2 regions of the Paeniglutamicibacter sp. GQ140 genome follow, and region 2 is predicted to be linked to the other one. Evidence: predicted binding sites of a transcription regulator. Region 2 holds the regulator's gene; the other holds the start of a gene.
The links. The regulator LexA, encoded in region 2, represses DNA repair genes until DNA is damaged. The targets are predictions, from matches to a motif close to TCGAACANNTGTTCGA.
Positions count from the first base shown of each region.

Region 1: AC6CHY_RS10935 (LexA family protein) is a predicted target of LexA. The motif match lies at 2,031-2,046, and genes of this name have one in related genera.

Region 1 covers NZ_JCAXDW010000006.1:216,278-219,684, forward strand. The annotation lists gene AC6CHY_RS10920 (SH3 domain-containing protein) at 1-61, shown strand, start outside; gene AC6CHY_RS10925 (DsbA family protein) at 341-1,078, shown strand; gene AC6CHY_RS10930 (cytochrome c biogenesis CcdA family protein) at 1,097-1,990, shown strand; gene AC6CHY_RS10935 (LexA family protein) at 2,137-2,484, shown strand; gene AC6CHY_RS10940 (Y-family DNA polymerase) at 2,961-3,407, shown strand, end outside.
Region 2 covers NZ_JCAXDW010000003.1:336,642-340,048, forward strand. The annotation lists gene AC6CHY_RS06335 (ATP-dependent DNA helicase) at 1-879, shown strand, start outside; gene lexA (transcriptional repressor LexA) at 998-1,717, opposite strand; gene AC6CHY_RS06345 (LysM peptidoglycan-binding domain-containing protein) at 2,006-2,392, shown strand; gene AC6CHY_RS06350 (histidinol-phosphate transaminase) at 2,507-3,407, shown strand, end outside.

The DNA of each region.
Region 1 (3,407 bases), on a different contig from region 2:
CACCACGCGGCACATGGACCACATCCACGCGGAGATCTCCTCTTCCCGGGCCAACAAATAACCCTGGCCCGCGGCGGGTGACCTCGAAGCGGGATCACGGAAAATACCTGTTCCATGGGACCGTGGACATTTGCCTTCCGGGTGCCGCCCGCGCCCTGTAGTGGGAGCCGGCCGATGATGCACCGACACCAATTCGCCAAGTGCCGCTCACTTCGATACGTTCGAGGGAGGAAGCCACCCCCGCCCATCATCCGCACCGTCAATCCGTCCCGCCCCAAGTGAACGACGGGCCATGACGGGGAAACGAGGGCCCGACCGGGAAGGAACCGGTGTCTCGGACATGACGGAATCCCCTGCAACACCCACCCGGCCGAGACTGCCGTGGTTTTGGATCCTCCCCATCCCGGTGGCCCTGGGACTGGGAATCGTGATTGGCATGCAAATTGCCGCACCGGGCGATGCGTCCCCGGCGGCCGCTGTTGCGCAGCAGGACCCGAGCCCGGTCCAGGCTGAACCCGCGGAGGCCCAGCAGCGGATCAACGTGGAACGGCGGGATGCAAATGACCCCACGGCGGTCGGCGAGCTCGAGGCACCGGTTGTCATGGTCGCCTATTCCGACTACCAATGCGGCTACTGCGCCAAGTGGGCATCCGAATCGTTGCCCACCCTCCTGGACAAGTACGTGGCCGGGGGACAGCTTCGCATTGAGTACCGCGACATCATGTTCTTCGGTGAGAATTCGCGCCAGAGCGCGGAGCTGGCCGTCGCGGCCGGCAAGCAGGGCAAGTACCAGGAATTCCATGACGCGATCTTCGCCGAAGGGGCCACCGCGAAGGACGCAGACTACTCCGCCAAGGGCATTGCGGCATTGGCCGGGCGCATCGGAGTCGAAGCCAAGCAATTCACGGCAGACGCGGCGCACGCCGACACCGCGGCCCTGGTGCAGAAGAACCACGACGAGGCCGGCGCCCTGGGCGTCACCGGAACCCCGACCTTCATCGTCAATGGCCGCCCGTTGATCGGCGCCCAGCCGCTGGAAGTCTTCGTGCAAACCATTGACGAAGAACTCGCCCGCTAGGCCAGGGCGGGGCAAACGATGGACGTCGGGCTCGGATACGCACTGATTGGCGGAATGCTTGGGGTCTTCAGCCCTTGCAACGCATTGCTGTTGCCCGCGTTCTTCGCCACCATCTCCACCTCCCGTGCTAGGTTGCTGGGCTTGGGCACCACTTTCCTGGCTGGCTTGCTCGCCACACTGGTACCGCTCGGACTGGGGCTGGGGTGGCTGGGCGGAACCATTGTTCTCGACCGCGGGCTGTTGCTCAACGGCGCCGGGTGGGTGCTCATTGCCCTGGGACTGCTGACAGCCGGGGGCGGCGGAATCGATTTCACCCGGCTTCTGCCGGGCAAACCCCGCCCCGCGGTCGGGTCCCTGGCCAGGACCTTCGTCCTGGGTTCGGTCTCCGGCGTGGCAGGGTTTTGTACCGGCCCGGTGCTGGGTGCGATCCTCACCCTGGCGCTAACCTCCTCGAGCCCGGCCCGGGGCGGGACGCTCTTGGGGCTCTACGGGGTGGGGATGGTCTTGCCGATCATGTTGATTGCCTTGGTGATCCGCAGGCTGGGCCACCGCTCGGTGGGTTGGATGAGGGGACGCCAGCTCACGGTCGGCAGGTTGCGCCTGCACACGACTTCCCTGTTGATGGGTGCGATTACCGTGGTCGTCGGGTGGCTGATGATCTTCACCAATGGCATGGCGGCCGTTCCGGAGCTGTTGCCCAGGAACATGATTGCGGCGGTGGAAAACGTGGGCAGGCAACTGGACGCAGCTGTTCCATCGTGGGCCTGGACCGCCTTGGTCGGCGCATTCCTGCTGGCCTGGTGGCTCCGTGCCGCAGTGCGCCGCACCGGCGGGCATGCGTCTGCAGGAACAGTGAAGAACGCCGAGGCCGGCGAGATCCCGCGCGGGAATGGCACTTTCGAAAAACAGTAGCGAGACTCCGGATCCGGGGCCTCCGCTGGTAGGCTTGGAGTCGAATCTATGTTCTACGAAAGGTGGGGGCCGTGTTTGGAATTGACTTGCCGCAGCCGCCCGCCCCGCCGCCGGAATCCCAGGGACCGGTCGGCGCGGTCGAAGCCATGGGCTTCCCGTCCCCGGCGAGAGACTACTACGGCGGCGGAATAGATTTGAACCGCCTGCTGATCAGGGACAGGACCTCGACTTTCCTCATGCGGGTCTCGGGCAATTCCATGGCATCTTCCGGGATCAGCCACGGCGACGAGGTCATCGTGGACCGGGCCGTGGCCCCGCGCGACGGTTCGGTGGTCATCGCCGTCCAGGGCGGGGAACTGGTCATCCGTCGGCTCGTCTCCCGCCGGGGCACCCCGGTCCTGTCCAGCGACGAAGAACCGGTTGAGCAAGCCGAGGCCGTCGCCGAGGAAACCACCATCTGGGGCGTCGTCACCCGCTGCCTGCACCATGTGTAAACGCGGGAACGGCATCTGCAGACAGCAATCCCCGGTGCTGCGACAAACCCGGGAACGAAAATCGCCGCACTGGATAACCCCTGCCATCGACAAGAGGACCCCTCCACATGAAGCCACAGCAGGAACGGGATGAAAACCCGGAGCTGCCCGTTGCCGTTCGGGCCAGTGCCTCCTGGAAGCGCCGGCGCCACTGGCCCAGGACCCGATACAGGAGCATCCGGTTCGATGCACGATTCGCCGATGGCCGGGAAGAACAAGACGTCAAGATCGACGCGGTGCTTCAAGGGTGGCGCTACCCCGCAGACGCATGGTGCGTACGCCACGGCGCCGAAAGGGAATGCCCTGAGGAAGGAACCGGGCAATGGGTGGACTATCCCTACGGGCGGCCGCTCTGAACCAGGGAACTTGAGGGTCCCGCTTGTGGAACCGTGCGTGCCATCGGCCGTTGTTTCGCGACTGCACCACCAAGGGACGCCATGACGGAGCGGATTGCGCTGGTGGACGTGAACAACTTCTACGTGTCCTGCGAGCGGGTCTTCGATCCGAAGCTCATCGGCAAGCCCGTTGTCGTCCTGTCCAACAACGACGGTTGCGTGGTGGCGCGCTCGCAGGAGGCCAAGGAACTGGGAATCACCACCGGTGCACCCTTCTTCCAGGTCAAGCAGTTCATCCAAAGCCACGGCATGGCCGTGCGCTCGAGCAACTACGAACTTTACGGGGACATGAGCGCCCGGGTCATGGAGGTGCTCTCGCGCTTTGGCACCTGGCAGGAGGTGTACTCCATTGACGAGTCCTTCCTCGGCGTCCAGGGAAATCCCGACCAGCTCGGGGAGCTCGCGACGCGAATTCGCACGGCCATCGGGCGAGGGGTGGGGGTTCCTGTCTGCGTGGGCGTGGCACCGACCAAGACCCTGGCGAAGTTC
Region 2 (3,407 bases):
TCGCGGCCCGGCCACTTCAGCCCGGGGGAGGGCTATGTCCAGCCCGACGAATCCAGCCAGCCGACCTTGATGGTTGCCCCCCTGTCCGTCGCGGGAAAGCTGCGCGAGGGCCTGTTCGACGGCCGCACCGTCATCCTCACCAGCGCGACCCTGGCCATCGGCGCCGCCTTTGAGCCGGTTGCCGGTTCCCTGGGCCTGGTGGGCGACGGAGCACCGACCTGGAACGGCGTCGACGTGGGCAGCCCCTTTGACTACCCCAAGCAGGGCATCCTGTATGTTGCCAAGCACCTGCCCAAGCCCGGGCGCCAAATGTCCCAGGAGACCCTGTCCGAAATCGAGGACCTGATCAAGGCCTCCGGCGGCGGTGCCCTGGCGCTGTTCACCTCGCGCCGGGCGGCCGAGGAAGCCGCGGAAATCCTGCGTGCGCGCCTGGACATCCCCATCCTGTGCCAGGGCGAATCAAGCATGAAGGCGCTGGTCGACCAGTTCTCGGCCGAACCGGACACCTGCCTGTTTGGCACGATGACGCTGTGGCAGGGCGTGGACGTCCCGGGCAACGCCTGCCGTCTGGTCATCATTGACAAGATCCCGTTCCCGCGCCCCGATGATCCGCTTTCCTCGGCGCGCAGCCGCGATATCGCCAAGCACGGCGGAAACGGTTTCATGGCCGTGGCCGCGAGCCATGCCGCGGTGCGGCTGGCCCAGGGCGCGGGCCGCCTGATCCGTTCGGTCAATGACAAGGGCGTGGTTGCGGTGCTGGACTCGCGACTGGCCACCGAACGCTACGGGACCTTCCTGCGCGCCTCGCTGCCGCCGCTGTGGGCGACGCCGAACAAGGCCACCGTCATCTCCGCGCTCGAACGGCTCAGCGAAGGCTGAGCCCCTGGCGCTGCCCGTCCCGTTTGCGGTTGATGGGCAGGGGAAGCAAAACACCCGTGGGGGCCGATCCGGTGATCGGCCCCCACGGGTGTTTTGGGGATGAGTTGTTGCTGCGGCCCTAGACGGAACGCATGACCGATACGACCTTGCCCATGACGGTTGCGGCGTCACCAAGGATCGGTTCGTATCGGGAGTTCTGCGGCAGCAGCCAGGTGTGCCCGTCACGCTGGCGGAAGGTCTTCACGGTGGCCTCGTCCTCGAGCAGCGCCGCGACGATGTCGCCGTTGTTGGCCGTGGGCTGGCGCCTCACGACAACCCAGTCGCCGTCGCAAATGGCCGCATCGATCATCGAGTCGCCGCTGACCTTGAGCATGAAGAGCTCACCGTGCCCCACCAGCTGGCGCGGCAGTGCGAAAACGTCCTCGATCGCCTGGTCGGCCAGGATCGGCCCGCCGGCGGCAATGCGCCCGACCAGGGGGACCATGGCGGTGTCGGCGGAGGTCGTCAGCTCCGAGACGTTCATGCCGTTGGCTGCCTTGAGCTCCGACTGGCCCTCCACGACCTCCAGCTTTGCCTCGCTCTTGAGCTGCAGCGGCAGCAGGATCTCCATTGCCCTCGGGCGGCGCGGATCGCGCCTGATGTAGCCAAGCTTCTCGAGCTGGCTGAGCTGATGGGTCACGCTGGAGAGGCTGGCAAGTCCCACAGCGTCCCCGATTTCCCGCATCGACGGCGGGTACCCGTTGCTGCTCACGGAGCGTTGGATGGTTTCCAGAACCTTCTTCTGGCGGATTGTCAGGCTCTTCGCGTCGCGTCGAGGGGTTCGTTGTTCGGTCGTCATTGTCAATGCCTCATCCCGATCGTCGCCGGTTGCCCGCGCGTGCCGCAAATTGTCGGTGTGGGCTGGTGTAGTAAATACATCGCCCCACAACCACCATCCTAGTAGACAAAGTCACTGCTTTCAAAGATTTGTTCGAACAGATCTGGACACGTGTCGTCGAAAAGTGCTAGAAATAAGATACGCACTACGAACACATGTTCGAAAGGTGCGTTCGAATAACCGTCGCATGTTCGATTGCGGGCCAACTGGACCCGGTCGGACCAGCGAATTCAGAGGAAAGGCAAAGACGTGGCAAACACTGCTTTCTCGGCCCCGCTCCACCTTGTTACATCCAACGACTACCTGCCCGAACCGCAGCCGTCGCTGGCTCCGCTACGACTGACCCGCCGCGGGAAATTCGTGCTGATCGGGCTTCCCATCTTCGTGGTGAGCGCCGCAGTGCTCATGCTCCTGGGGCTGTTCCTCTCCCCGGCAAATGCTTCCGCGGACATCCCGCTGGGCGTCAACGCAGTGAGCGTAACCGTCATCGAGGGAGACACCCTTTGGGGCATTGCCCGCGAATTCGCACCGCAACTCGAACCCCGCGAAGCGGTCCGCCAGATCGGCGACCTCAACAACCTCAACAGCTCCGTGCTGCTCCCGGGCGCCGAACTCTTCGTTCCCACCGGAAGCTAGGGCCCTGCCCCGGCCGTGTCCTCGGGCGCCGCATCGGCTCATTGCGAACCGATTATTACCCTTGGCGCCGGCCATGATTCTCGGGCCCACCTGCCCCCGCCGTAGACTTGACCCGTGAATGAACGGCTAAATCGCCTGGCAAATCTGCCCCTGCGAGAAAATCTTCAAGGTCTCGAACCCTACGGCGCACCCCAGATTGACGTCCCCATCCAGCTGAACGTCAACGAAAACACCCACCCGGTCCCCGCCGAAGTGCATCGCGCCATTGTCGAAGAGGTCTCGGCGGCCGCCGTGGGGTTGAACCGTTACCCGGACCGTGAATTCACCGAGCTGCGCGTACGCCTGGCCGCCTATCTTGGCCACGGGCTGGAAGCGGACAACGTCTGGGCAGCCAACGGCTCCAACGAGGTCCTCCAGCAAATCCTGCAGGCCTTTGGCGGACCGGGCCGCTCCGTCATGAGCTTCCCTCCCACCTACTCGATGTACCCGCTGCTGGCCTCCGGAACCGACACCACCTACGTTGCCGGCGTGCGTTCGGCCGACTATGGACTTTCGGCGGCGGACGCCGCTGCGCAGGTTCGCGAGGCTGCACCGAACATCGTCATCCTGTGTTCGCCCAACAACCCCACCGGAACCGCGCTGGGCCTGGATGTTGTCGAAGCCGTCTACGAGGCCGGCCGGGCCAGCAACGCCATCGTGATCGTCGACGAGGCGTACGCGGAATTTGCCCACACCGGGACCCTGTCGGCACTTTCCCTGCTGCCCGGTCGCGAACGGCTCATCGTCTCGCGGACCATGTCCAAGGCCTTCGCCCTGGCCGGCGCCCGCCTCGGGTACCTGGCCGCGGCCCCGGAAGTCGCCGACGCCATCCGCCTGGTGCGGCTGCCCTACCACCTCTCTGCCGTCACCCAGGCAACGGCGAATGCGGCACTGAAGCACGCGGACATCCTGCTGGCCAACGTCGAGGCCATCAAGGTGCAACGCGACCGCATCGTCAACGAGCTCACCCGCATGG